DNA from 3 places in the Ruegeria sp. G2 genome. Region 2 is predicted to be linked to each of the others. Evidence: riboswitches for the same ligand, from Rfam matches in the RefSeq annotation. Region 2 holds a riboswitch; each other region holds the start of a gene.

Region 1 (4,293 bases), on a different contig from region 2:
AATACGCGCGAATTCATGGCTGAATCCGCGCCACGCCTTCCATTTCACCTGATCTGCCGGGTAGAGGTTTCCGCCTGCATCTCTCCACAACACCCCTTCGTACGGTGCGTCGGGATTTGGAGCGTCCTCTGGATTGATCCGAGGACGGTGGGCGCGAAACCGACTAAACTTGCCGTTATTTCGGAATAGCGTTTTGAAACCTTTCGTCCGGTGATGGGGGTAGCTGTCTTCGGTGGCCGCCTGAAAGAACATCTCAGGGACAGGTCGATCGACAAAGTCATTTAAGCCGGCATTTCCGAACATACGCCAACAGATCGATATTGCATCAGCTTCACCGCTTGCCTCTACCAGTGACTGAACATTGCCTTCAGGCAAACGGATGTTGACGTATTCATCCACATCCAGGCTCATAATCCAATTTGCGGACTGATAACTTGGATGACTGCGAGATCGGGTAAAAGCCCGGTTCTGGGGCGCAGCGCGTGGTCCGACCTTGTTGCGCTCATGATGCGCCCAGCCTAAGGCTTGCATCCGATCACCGATAACATCTGTGCCATCAGAACAGTCGTTGGTATAGATCAGAATATCATTGAACCCGATTGCGCGGTTGTAAGCCACCCAATCGATCATAAATGGCCCTTCGTTCTTCATCGTCGTCACGATGAGAAAGGTCTCGTTTCCCATAAGTTAAACTCTTGCCTGTGCCATTATCGGACTATTGTTGATCTGTTTAGAATAGCCTCCGGAAATTGTCCAACGCAGCAAGTTCCAGGAAGAACCGGCTACCGCACCCCGGCCCCCAGGGGGGCTGATGAAAATGATGGAACTCAATATGCATTCAGCGCCAACTAATATTGAGTTAACCGCTGACTTGATCAGAACTTTCCTGCGACAATCCGAATAACCACCTCCGAACCGCAGATAACCGTGGCATCAACAAACGAAACTCTTCCTGAACGTCAGCACATTATGTTTTACCGATTCTGAGGAACCACTTCGTAACCCGGCTCTTCCGGCTCATCATCCTGCATTTCCGCGGGGAACCCCGGAGCACGGATATCCAGCCCCGTGGCGTCCTCAAGGCGTTTGATAATGTTGGGGGAAAGTTCCCGGTCACCGTAGCGTGCGATTCCGTCGTCGAAGATTTTCATCATCACCGGGTTTATCTCCAGCGGCACCCCGGCGCGGTCGGCGACCTCCTGAAACAGACCGATGTCCTTTTTGACCAGATCCATGGTGAATGAAATATCGCGGGACCCATTCAGAATCACTTGGCTTTCCGTTTCGTGCACAAATGATGTGCCCGACGAAATTTTGATCGCCTCATAGGTCGTGCCAAGATCCATCCCTGCGGCCTTTGCGGTCACCAAAGCCTCGGCGCAAGTGATCAGATTTGCGGTTGCCAAATAGTTTGTCAGCACCTTCAACACTGAGGCCGATCCCAGATCGCCTGTGTGCAAAACGCGGCGCCCCATCGTCGTCAGGAACGGCAGAATGCACTCAAATGTTTCCCGATCGCAGCCTGCGAAGATCGAAATATTGCCCGTAGCTGCCCGATGACATCCGCCCGATACCGGGCAATCGACTGCAGCCCCCCCACGTTCGATCACCGAAGCACCCAATCGTTTTACTTCCGCTTCGTCGGTGGTGGACATTTCCATCCAGATCTTACCGGATGTCACTTCGGACAGCATCTCCTGCATTACCGCGTCCGAGGCGGCAGGAGATGGCAGACAGGTAATCACGGCGTCACAATCACGCATCAATTGGGCGGGGCTTTCAGCTGCCTTCGCACCCTGCGCGACAAAACCAGACACAAGATCAGGGTTGAGGTCATGAACGGTCAGGTCAATCCCATTGCGCAGCAGCGAGCCCGACAATTTTCCGCCCACGTTTCCCAGCCCGATGAAGCCTACTTTCATATGACGCTCTCCCTGTTCGTCTTTCGATGCACATGCGAACACGCCTGTTGACCTAAGTCATGCCGTCCAGCGACCCTCAGAGGTCGCTTTTTTGCCCCTGTACGCACAGTTGAGCGAGACTCGCTTGACAAGGGGGGTGATGCTGTCCCAAGAGCCAAGTGTTGGTGTCTGCAGCAGCAGATGAAAAGGGAATGCGTCAGCGGAATTTCCGTCAAACGCAGCCGCCCCCGCGACCGTGACCGGAGAGGGTGCCCAAGCCACTGGCGAATGCCGGGAAGGCGGGACATCCGACAGAGCACCGCTCTGACATCCGCAAGCCGGGAGACCTGCCAACGCCCGAAGATGAAACCGGACGGGGTGTTCCGGTGTGGGGCTTTAATCAGCCCACATGAAACCCCGTCCCCCACGAAGAGGATTTGGGGGGATGAGAGACATGGCCGACACCACACCGGTCGAACTGCTGGTCTGCACCACCTGTCGTCGCGGCCTACCCGTCGAAGACGACGCCCAACGCCCCGGCACATTGCTGCACAAAGCGCTAGAACAGGCTGACCTGCCCGAAGGCATCACCTTGAAAGCAGTAGAATGCCTTTCAAACTGCGATGAAGGCTGTTCTATCGTGCTGCGTGGTGGACCTGATCGATGGACATTCGTCTATAAACATCTGAGCGAAACCGATCACGTCGAAACCATCATTGAAGGTGCCACCAAGTACCTTCAGACCGAGGACGGGCTGGTCAAATGGCGTGAACGCCCCGAACACTTCCGCAAGAATTGCGCGGCCCGTATTCCCCCGATTGGAGCGCTGAAATGAGCAATCTCGAAAAACTGCCCGTCACCGTGATCACCGGCTTTCTGGGCTCGGGCAAAACGACGCTGGTCAAGCATTTGATGCAGAACCCGCAAGGCAAGCGCTTGGCTGTTGTAGTCAATGAGTTCGGCGATGTGGGTGTCGATGGCGATATCCTGAAATCCTGCGCAATCCCGGATTGCCCAGCAGAAAACATCATGGAACTGGCCAATGGCTGCATCTGCTGCACGGTGGCCGACGATTTCATTCCCACGATCGAAGCGCTTATGGCCTTGGAGCCGCGCCCCGATCACATTCTGATCGAAACCTCGGGCCTGGCTCTGCCTAAGCCGCTGCTTAAAGCGTTCGACTGGCCAGACATTCGCTCGAAAATCACCGTCGACGGCGTGATCGCTTTGGCCGATGCCGAAGCTGTTGCCGCTGGTCGGTTTGCACCCAATGTCGAAGCGGTAGACGCCCAGCGCCTCGCCGATGAGTCGATCGACCACGAGACGCCACTATCGGAAGTGTTTGAAGATCAGATCTCCTGCGCCGACATCATCCTGCTGACCAAGCCCGATCTGGCCGGTCCCGAAGGTGTCGCCAAAGCCAAAGAGGTCATCGCGGCCGAAGCCCCTCGCCCCCTACCCGTCGTCGAAGTCGCAGATGGTGTCGTGGACGTGCGTGTTGTCTTGGGCCTTGAAGCTGCCGCCGAGGACGACATGGAAGCGCGTCCCAGCCATCATGATGGTCATCACGATCACGAGCATGACGATTTTGAAAGCATCATCGTCGAACTGCCGGAACAGACTGATCCGCTGGATCTGGTCGCCAAGATCGAACGCCTGGCAAAGGAACTGAACATCCTGCGCGTCAAAGGCTATGCCGCGATTCAGGGCAAGCCCATGCGCCTGCTGGTACAGGCCGTCGGCTCGCGGGTACGTCATCAGTATGACCGCCCGTGGGAACCTGATGAAGAGCGCCGCTCGCGCCTTGTGGTTATCGCCGAGCATGATGATATCAAAGAGGCCGAAATCCGTGATATCCTTGTGGGTGTGACCGAGGCCGCCGAGTAAGACTCATGCACGTCGTCTTCCGCGAAAGCCACGGGTTAGAGGAAACCGAGACCCCAACCGATCTGGGCCAGAGCCCGGCGGACTTGGTGGTGCTGTCTTTTTCCGACAGCGACCTTGGCGCTTTCGCGGCGGGCTGGCATCGCGGTGGCGGGCCAGACGGGCGCATGCCAACCCTGCGGCTGGCCAACCTGACAGCTCTAAAACACCCCCTTTCTGTCGATACATATGTCGAACAGACGCTTGAGGGGGCCAAAGGCATCCTGATCCGCCTGATTGGCGGCGTGCCATATTGGTCTTACGGCTTGCAGCAGGTTCTGGCACTGGCACAGGCCAAGGGGATCGCACTGGCTGTCCTGCCTGCGGACGGGCGCGAAGATACGCGGCTGGATGAGTACTCCACCCTGCCCGTCTCAACCCTGCGGCGCTTGGCGCATCTGTGTGACACCGGCGGAGAGGTTGCCGCGCAGGCCGCACTCGCGCAGATGGCACTGGCGGCGGGACTATA
Region 2 (4,293 bases):
CCTGATCTGCGCTGGTTTCACCTGCACCGTGCGAAATCGCCTGATCCAACAGCGAGGTTGAGTCACGGGCAGATCCTTCGGCGGCTCGGGTGATTAGCGCCAATGCGTCATCGGCGATCTGCGCTTTCTCGGATTCAGCGATCTTGCGCAACAGGCCGATCATATCTTCGGGTTCGATCCGCCTCAGATCGAAACGTTGGCACCGCGACAAAACCGTGACCGGGACCTTGCGGATCTCGGTCGTGGCGAAGATGAATTTCACATGCTCGGGTGGTTCCTCAAGCGTCTTGAGCAGCGCGTTGAAAGCGCTGGTCGAGAGCATGTGGACCTCGTCGATAATGTAAATCTTGTAGCGTGCGCTGGCGGCACGGTAGCGGACACTGTCGATGATTTCACGGATGTCGTTCACACCAGTCCGGCTGGCGGCGTCCATCTCCATCACATCAACGTGGCGGCCTTCCATGATGGCGACGCAATGCTCGCACTGACCGCAGGGTTCGGTGGTGGGTTTACCTTCGCCATCAGGCCCGATGCAATTCATCCCCTTCGCGATGATCCGGGCTGTGGTTGTTTTACCGGTGCCACGGATGCCGGTCATGATAAAGGCCTGGGCGATCCGGTCCGCCTCGAACGCGTTTTTCAGTGTGCGTACCATCGCGTCCTGACCGACCAGATCGGCAAAGGTTTCAGGACGGTATTTGCGGGCAAGAACCTGGTAGGCGGGGCTTGGCGTATCGGTCATGTCTGCTCTGTCGGATTCGAGTTACGCCGCAGCGTAGAGGCCCCCGCTGCCCGCGTCCACAGCAAGCCGCGAGGATTTTCATTTTGGATTGCCGTCCGACGCGGTTAATATCGTACAGTCTAAGACCAGCCAGAAAGATTTTCTGATCAGCGTTTCGGGGGGAGCGTAGAATGGCTCAGATTGTTATCCATGCACTTCAAGTGGGCGGGGGCTCGCTTGCGTTAACCTCAATGCCAGGGCGAGGAGGAGACTATTCCGGTGATCTTGATGCGGTTACCGGATGGAAGCCCGGCCTTATTCTGTCAATGACCACCGAGGTCGAGATGATCCTTGATGGCGCCAGGGATTTTGGGGCCGATGTTCGCAGCCGCGCTTGTCGCTGGGTTCATCTGCCAGTCGAGGATTACGGTATACCCTGCAACGACATTGATATGCGCTGGGCGGATGCCAGCGAGTCTGCTCGCCACGCATTGTCGGGTGGAGGCCGAGTACTAATCCACTGCAAAGGCGGATGTGGCCGCTCTGGTATGGCTGTATTGCGCTTGATGGTCGAGTGTGGAGAGCACCCGGACGAGGCATTGAAAAGGTTGCGAGCCTTACGCCCATGTGCAGTTGAAACCGACGCGCAGCTGCGCTGGGCGACTGCGCCTGCCAGTGTCCTGGTAGCCGAATAGCGATCAGGCCGACGGACGGTATTCAGCCTGCGCCCGAGTGTTTCCGCTCAGGGCTAACACTTCCAGCATTGCGCACGGCGGTCGGGACAAGGTGCCTGCAGGGATGGGGCGCGAGTCCGTGCCAAACATCAGGTCTGCATAGCTGTCCAGATGGTCGATCGCGACGTCTGAATCGGCATCACAGAACACTCGGGTTTCTTCCGGACCGGAGCGAAATCGGGCGGTGCATCCACTGGCGCAATGAGTCAGATCGCAGCTTCCTTCGATTCCGAATCCTGCGGTGGTCGTGGGGCCAGCTTTTCCAACCGAAGTGGCCAGTGCCCGTGCCATTCGTGCCAAAGCGGGGCAGTTTTTCCCGGTCCGTTGGCAAATTGTTGCCGAGAATTTATGCGTGTTGGTCTTCCAGATCATTCATGCGCCCTCCGCGCAGGGCAGGGGCATCAATCAGGAGGGACAGCATGCATGCGGTCTTGCCCTGCCCGGACACCCCGCCCGAGTTTCAGTTTCGTTTTGATGGCAGGTCTCCTGACTTGCGGGTCATTGCTTTGCCGACCTTCCCGGCCTTCAAGGCCAGTGGCATTTCGACATCGCTCTCCGCTTACAGTTGCGGGGGCAGTCTCGGACTGGGTTCGTTCCGGGTTTATCCGGGCAGAACCGCACCGTGTTCCCTTTTCATCCCGGCCCGGTTGGGCGCGAGAACCATCACGTCATCGCTAGCGGTACAATCGTTCGGGTGTCAAGAAGATTGATCATGGCATGTGACGCACGGTCCAGCCACGTCAACCTTGACTCGGCGCGCCTTGGGTGAACTGATCGGTTCAGTTGATTTCAGAGGGCACCATGTTGGACATACAGCAAGCGGTTGTCACCGAGGACATTCAGTTTCAGTCCGGCCCGGCAATACTGTCGGCACGGCTCTATCACCCAGTCGCAAAACCGGACAAAGTTGTTGTGATCAACGGCGCAACCGGTGTGCCCAGAGATTACTACCAACATTTCGCAAGTTGGCTTGCAGAAGCGCACGGCATGGCCTGCCTGACTTATGACTACAGGGATTTTGGTCACTCTCTGACAGGCTCACAAAAGCAATCGCGTGTCACCATGGCGGATTGGGCGCTGATCGACATTCCGGCTGCGCGGACCGAAATGCGGCGGAGGTTTCCACAGGCCAAGCTTTGGAGTATCGGGCATTCTTTGGGCGGGATGTTTGGTCCGGTCCAACCCGATTTCGATCAGATCGACAGGATGATATGTGTCTGTTCCGGCCTGGTAACGCTGAGGGATCATCCTTGGCCTTACCGCGCTTTGGCGACGTTGTTCTGGTACGGTCATGCGCCCCTGGCGGTACATGCGCTCGGGTATTTGCCTGGAAAGGCTTTGGGTTTTGGAACAAATCTGCCTTCCCAAGTTTACTGGCAATGGCGCAAATGGTGCACAGCGCCTCAAAGCTATGTACCCGAAATCGGAAACACCTTGCCGGCAAACCGCTGGGCCGACATGGGCAAGCAAGTTGACATATTCGCCTTTGAGGATGATCAGGTTGTGCCCCCCGAGGCGGTTTGGCGGCTTGCCGATCTCTATGGTTCTGGCGCGCGGCGCCATTCGCTTTCGGCAAATGAATTCGGGTTATCTGAAGTCGGCCATATCGGCGCGTTTGCCCGGCGAAACGCTGCCGTCTGGCCCCGGTTGATCGCCTGAACTGCTGGGCACCGGTAACCGGTGCCCAGAATGGTCAAAGTCCCTTGCGGGATTTTTTCTCGTGCATCACGCTGCGCACCATTTTTCCAAACGCTTTATCGCGTGCGCGTGCCTGTGCCACCGAAGCCGAATTGTGCTGATCTTCGCGACGCAGCTTGCGCCATCGGTCCAGCCGTGCGGGATCAAGTGCACCGGATTCGATTGAAGCCTGTATCGCACAGCCGGGCTCGGTGTCGTGCTGACAATCAGAGAATCGACAGTTCAGGCTCAGGTCCGAGATGTCCGAGAACACCTCGTCCACACCCTCTTGCGCGTCCAGCAGGCGCAACGCACGCATACCGGGTGTATCGATCAACCAACCTCCGTTGCTCATTCGATTTAACGCACGTGCTGTTGTTGTGTGCCTGCCACGCGCATCATCTTCGCGAATGCCTGCGGTGGCTTGATCCTGTCCAGTCATCCCGTTGGCGAGTGTCGTCTTGCCAACGCCAGACGATCCGACCAGGGCGCTGGTCTGTCCCTTCGGGCACCACGACAGGACCTGTTCGATATCGGACTGATCCAAGGCATTTACGGCCAAAACTGTCAGAAACGGGGCCAGTGACTGGGCCTGTTCGACATAAGCAATTGCGTTGTCGCAGGTGTCCGACTTGGTCAGAACGATCACCGGATAGCTGCCTGCCTGATGGGCCAGCGCAAGATAGCGCTCTTGTCGGGGCAGGTTGAAGTCGGCATTGCAGGAACTGACGATGAACAGCACATCCACATTGGCCGCGATCAACTGTGCTGCGGCGTCTGTGCCCGCGGCCCGGCGCTGCAGCAGGCTGCGCCGTTCCAGAACACTGCGAATGCGTTTGTTTTCATCGGTCAGCACCCAATCTCCGACCGCAAAAGCACCAGTCGATTGGTCTGGGGAGAGTAGGGGAGTCTCGCCTTCTGGACTCAACCCGATCAACCGATCCCGGTGAACGGCTGCGATGCGAAAGGGGAGAAGAGACGGCTCAGCCGCATGCTGAGCTGCAAAGTGAGAGGACCATCCGAGGTCCGATAAGGAAAGTGACATGTGTCTGCCTGTGATCAGAAACAACAATCCTGTCGAATGGCGAACGCGCATTCGCAGGTGAGGTATTCAGGCAGTCAGCTGGATAAAAGAATCAGAACCGGTCTGCCCGAAGGGTC
Region 3 (4,293 bases), on a different contig from region 2:
CCCAGAGGTTTGTGCTCGGCGGTCACACGCCATGGCGAAAATGAAAAGGTATCACCATCGAGCGGATCAAATTCTGCATCTCTTTCGATGGTAATATCTGCGATGGGTGTAACCGTGCGATGAAACGGGTCAAGTGGTGCGTCCGGCTGTGGATCGCAGGCCCATCTGACGCGGTTATCGAGCGGATCGAAGTCGCTATCGTTTCGCGGTGGTTCGATTATACAGAACTCAAATCGATTGCCGTCACTGGCGACGTCCTGACGGAGTTTCAGGCTGATGCCGTCATGCTCGTCCACCGGTTTGGTTGCTACCTTATGTCGAACGCTGCGGGCGAGGTATCGTACTGTCAGGTCAACCCCCAGCCGATAGGGCGTCGTTGACCAGAAATGCGACTCGAATGGCGACTGCATGTAGTTCGAGGCAAAATCGCTCGCAGTCTGAAGATGTCGCCTGCCTTTTTGCGTGGCAAATGCGCGAAACAGGGCCACGAACCCTCGAGCAATCAGCTTCAATGACCAGCTGCGACGCTTATTTGCCGCGTGCTGGAGGGCTTGCAGCGTGGCGATCAGGCTGCTTAGCCGTTCATAATCGTCGGAAAGGTAGCTGGGAAAAGTGTCCCGATCGACAAGAACAAAGTCGAACTCATCGCTGATTTGCGAGATGTTGAGTTGTGAAAGTGCCTCGGCGTCGATCAGTTTGGTGCCCGGCACATCAAATAGTTTGACCGCCATTCCATGGGCATCGGTTTTACGATCGTCCAGATGCGCACCGTTGGAAAAGCGAACTGCTGCAGAATAACTTGCTGCCTTTTCGAAAAGGCCATGGCGCAACCTTTCCGGCAGATCGTCCCGGATTGTGAAAGTGGCTTTGACACATCCATGGCTGCGCCCATGTTGCGCTCTTAACCTTCGACCTTTCCACTTCGCGATCGCTTCAAAATTCTGATCGATGATATCGTCAACCACGTCTTCAGGTGAAGTGTTTGGCAAAGAATGTGTCAACGAACCCCCTTTCCCGAGCAAGCCCAGGCAATAATTAACCTCTACAAATATATCCGACAGCCAGCCCCTTCTAAATGCCCGCAGATTAACCCTTTTTGGTTTTTCTTTCAAACGAAGTGACTTATGGCAGCCTTATTGCCTCATTCCCTTCGATCTCAAACAGCCGTTTTCGCGTCAGAATGAAGTATACCGGTCAATAGTTGGTAGGGTGGGATCCATCGATTTACGACTTCAAAACGGACACGGTTGGCGCCGTATTCGCTAGTGTTGCGTTGGCTTACCTTCGAAGACTTAAGCTTGGAGAAAGTTATTGACGCATTTCTTGATCTCGGGCACTCAGGCAGCAGATGGTTCCCAACGATACGTCAGAGGGATGAAAAGGGAATACGGTGAGGAATGCCAAGCGGCGCCAATTCCGTAACTGCCCCCGCAACTGTAAGCGGTGAGCTATGCCAAATAGCCACTGACCCCAAGGGTCGGGAAGGTTGGCCAAGCGCAGACCCGCAAGTCAGGAGACCTGCCATCAATTGTTCAACCAACCCGGGGCGGGGCGTCCTGGAAGGAGGTATTGATGACACGTTTCACACGTGTGCACACGACTGGCAGCTTCCGTCTGCGCTTGGAAACAAGCGGAGTGAGAAATGTGAAAATCGCTGATCAATACATTGTCGACAACGTGAACCGCCGACGCGGGGTGCCTAAAGCGGTGTTCAGAATATTCAAAGCGTTACGATATAACATTGCAAGAACCTTAATTGCGCAATATACGGTGGCGAGATGACGAACAGTGTTGATCATATCCTTCTTGTCTGCGTGAGCTGCAGAAGTGGCGAAAGTGCAGACAAAGTACCCCAGGCGTTGAAGCATAGATTGCCGAGGGAATTTGTGATCCGCTCTGTGAATTGTATGGCGGGTTGTGAAAGGCCAATCACCATCGGCTTTCAGGCCCGTGGCAAAGCACAATATCTATTTGGTGACATTTCTACAGATGAAGATTTGGACGCGATCGTTGAATTTGCCCATCAGTATCTGCGCACTGGCGATGGTTGGACAAATGCCACTGATCGGCCAAGGGCATTGTTCACAAAAACTCTCTCACGCCTGCCGCGTATTGAGTTTGAGGAAGCGCTATGACCAAGCAAAGCTTTCTGATTGCCGAAAATCTGGAATATTACGCGCTTAACGGAGATATCTTGTTGCAAGGCGTGTCGTTCGCCTTGGGCGAGGGCGCTATTCTTGCGATCGCTGGTCCGAACGGGGCAGGTAAAACAACGCTTTTGAATCTACTCTGTGGTGCCGAGGCACTGGCATTGGGGGATGTGCGTATGAATGGACAAAGCCTCAAGCACCTATCCGCAAAAGAACGCGCCCGCATGATAGCCGTTGTCAGCCAGCAGGAATTTCCTGACGGGCGCCTGTCACTGCGTGATTATGTGGCATTGGGTCAGATCCCCATACGCGCAGATCGCTCGGCCGAAGATCATGCGCGCGAACTGAACCGGATATTAGACCTCACCCATTTAGGCATGTTGGCGGACAAGCGGATGGCTCAGCTTTCTGGGGGTGAGCGTCAGCGGGCTCATATTGCGCGCGCCTTGGCACAAAACCCCTCATTGCTGTTTCTCGATGAACCCACCAATCATCTGGACCCAGACGCAAAGGGGCGGATGCTATCGCTGGTCGCCGATCTTGGGGTCACAGTGGTAATGATCGTGCACGATCTGGTCATGATCCCTGAATTCGCCACACATGTTGCTTTGATGAAATCCACGCGCCTGACCGGATTTGGCACGGTCGCCGAAGTTCTGACGCCCGAACGGGTCCGTGAAACCTTTGGCGTGGATTATCTGTGCTTTCACCATGAGGGTCGCGTGATACCGGCTCTTGATATCCGAAGAACCACTGTTTCTACATAAACTCAGGAGAATATTGATGAAACACATCTGGTCCGTGGCTTTGGTCACTGCCATTGCAAGCAGCGCTGCAGCGCAGGAAGTCACCGTGGACAATTGCGGCGAACCTCTTGTGTTTGAGACGTTGCCGGAACGGTTGGTCGTGCATGACATGAACATGACGGATATGGCTTTTGCTTTGGGGCTACAGGATAAGATCGTCGGCCTCACCGGGATCACCGGCTGGTACAAGACCAGCCCGGAATTCGATACCTTGCGGGGTGACATTCCGGAGCTCGCGCCGAAATACCCCACTATTGAGAACCTAGTCGCAGCGGACCCAGATTTGTTTTTCGCGGGCTGGTATTATGGAATGAAACCGGGTGGGGATGTGACACCAGACACATTGGAACCCTTCGGGATCAAAACCATGATCCTGACCGAAAGCTGTGTGCATTTGGACAAGGATCGCCCCGAGTCCAGCATGGACCTGCTGTTTGACGATGTTCTGCGTCTTGGCAAGGTTATGCAGGTCGAGGACAAGGCCGAGGCGCTCGTGAGTGAATGGAAAGACGATTTGGCCGCGATCGAAGCGCAAACGACCGAGCTGCCGAAGCCTCGAGTTTTCTTGTTGGATGGTCCGGCGGATGCACCGTTCACTGCTGGGAAGTTTGCCATTCCCGATGCTATGATCGCTGCGGCGGGTGGTGAGAATGTCACCCATGACATGGATACAAGCTGGGGGCGTAGTTCCTGGGAAGCCGTGGCCGCATCTAACCCCGAGTTCCTGGTGCTGCTGGATTATCAGACCGGCAACGGCGCAGCAGATACCTTCAAATTCCTGCAAGAGCATCCGGTGATGTCGCAGACAGATGCCGTCAAGAATGAGCGTTGGATCGGCTTGCGGTACGAAGAATTGACACCTGGCCCCGCAAATATTGAGGCGATCTCGAAAATGGCTCAAGCGATGCATCCGGGCCTCAACTGATATGGGCCGATTTGGCTTAACACTTCTGCTGGGGGCGGCTATTTTGGCCGCCCTTGTGCTGGTTTCCACGATTTACGGAACTACCTCGATCCCGGTGTCTGAGACATTTACTGCTATTATGCGTGGCACGGGTATCGACGACGGCGAAATGTCTCCGATGCACCGGATCGTGTTTGATCTCAGGTTGCCCCGTGCATTGTTCGCCGCTGTGATAGGCGCCGGACTTGGTATCGTTGGCGTCGTCCTACAAACCACGACTCGCAACGATCTTGCCGACCCTTTTCTTTTTGGCTTGTCTTCGGGGGCCGCCGCAGGTGCGGTGTTTGTCATCACCGTAACCGGAGATGTGCTGGGTTTTTGGACACTGCCGCTCGCCGCCTTCTGCGGAGGGCTCGTCGCGTCGGGCGTTGTA

What was found. Region 2 has a riboswitch for cobalamin ahead of ACR0DU_RS12820 (hypothetical protein). Riboswitches for the same ligand answer to the same signal wherever they lie in the genome.
Region 1: linked by a shared signal. The riboswitch ahead of ACR0DU_RS00310 (DUF1636 family protein) and the one ahead of ACR0DU_RS12820 (hypothetical protein) in region 2 are both predicted to bind cobalamin.
Region 3: linked by a shared signal. The riboswitch ahead of ACR0DU_RS09095 (hypothetical protein) and the one ahead of ACR0DU_RS12820 (hypothetical protein) in region 2 are both predicted to bind cobalamin.

What each region holds. Positions count from the first base shown of each region.
Region 1 covers NZ_JBQFON010000001.1:64,922-69,214, reverse strand. Annotated here, with positions in the region: gene ACR0DU_RS00320 (glycosyltransferase family 2 protein) at 1-684, opposite strand, end outside; gene ACR0DU_RS00315 (NAD(P)-dependent oxidoreductase) at 975-1,922, opposite strand; cobalamin riboswitch at 2,068-2,270, shown strand; gene ACR0DU_RS00310 (DUF1636 family protein) at 2,356-2,736, shown strand; gene cobW (cobalamin biosynthesis protein CobW) at 2,733-3,788, shown strand; gene cobN (cobaltochelatase subunit CobN) at 3,794-4,293, shown strand, end outside.
Region 2 covers NZ_JBQFON010000006.1:138,879-143,171, forward strand. Annotated here, with positions in the region: gene ACR0DU_RS12810 (DNA polymerase III subunit gamma/tau) at 1-742, opposite strand, end outside; gene ACR0DU_RS12815 (protein-tyrosine phosphatase family protein) at 913-1,416, shown strand; gene ACR0DU_RS12820 (hypothetical protein) at 1,420-1,827, opposite strand; cobalamin riboswitch at 1,915-2,135, opposite strand; gene ACR0DU_RS12825 (alpha/beta hydrolase family protein) at 2,257-3,114, shown strand; gene rsgA (ribosome small subunit-dependent GTPase A) at 3,149-4,177, opposite strand.
Region 3 covers NZ_JBQFON010000004.1:26,964-31,256, forward strand. Annotated here, with positions in the region: gene ACR0DU_RS09090 (catalase family protein) at 1-965, opposite strand, end outside; cobalamin riboswitch at 1,333-1,540, shown strand; gene ACR0DU_RS09095 (hypothetical protein) at 1,573-1,782, shown strand; gene ACR0DU_RS09100 (DUF1636 domain-containing protein) at 1,779-2,135, shown strand; gene ACR0DU_RS09105 (ABC transporter ATP-binding protein) at 2,132-2,917, shown strand; gene ACR0DU_RS09110 (ABC transporter substrate-binding protein) at 2,934-3,881, shown strand; gene ACR0DU_RS09115 (FecCD family ABC transporter permease) at 3,883-4,293, shown strand, end outside.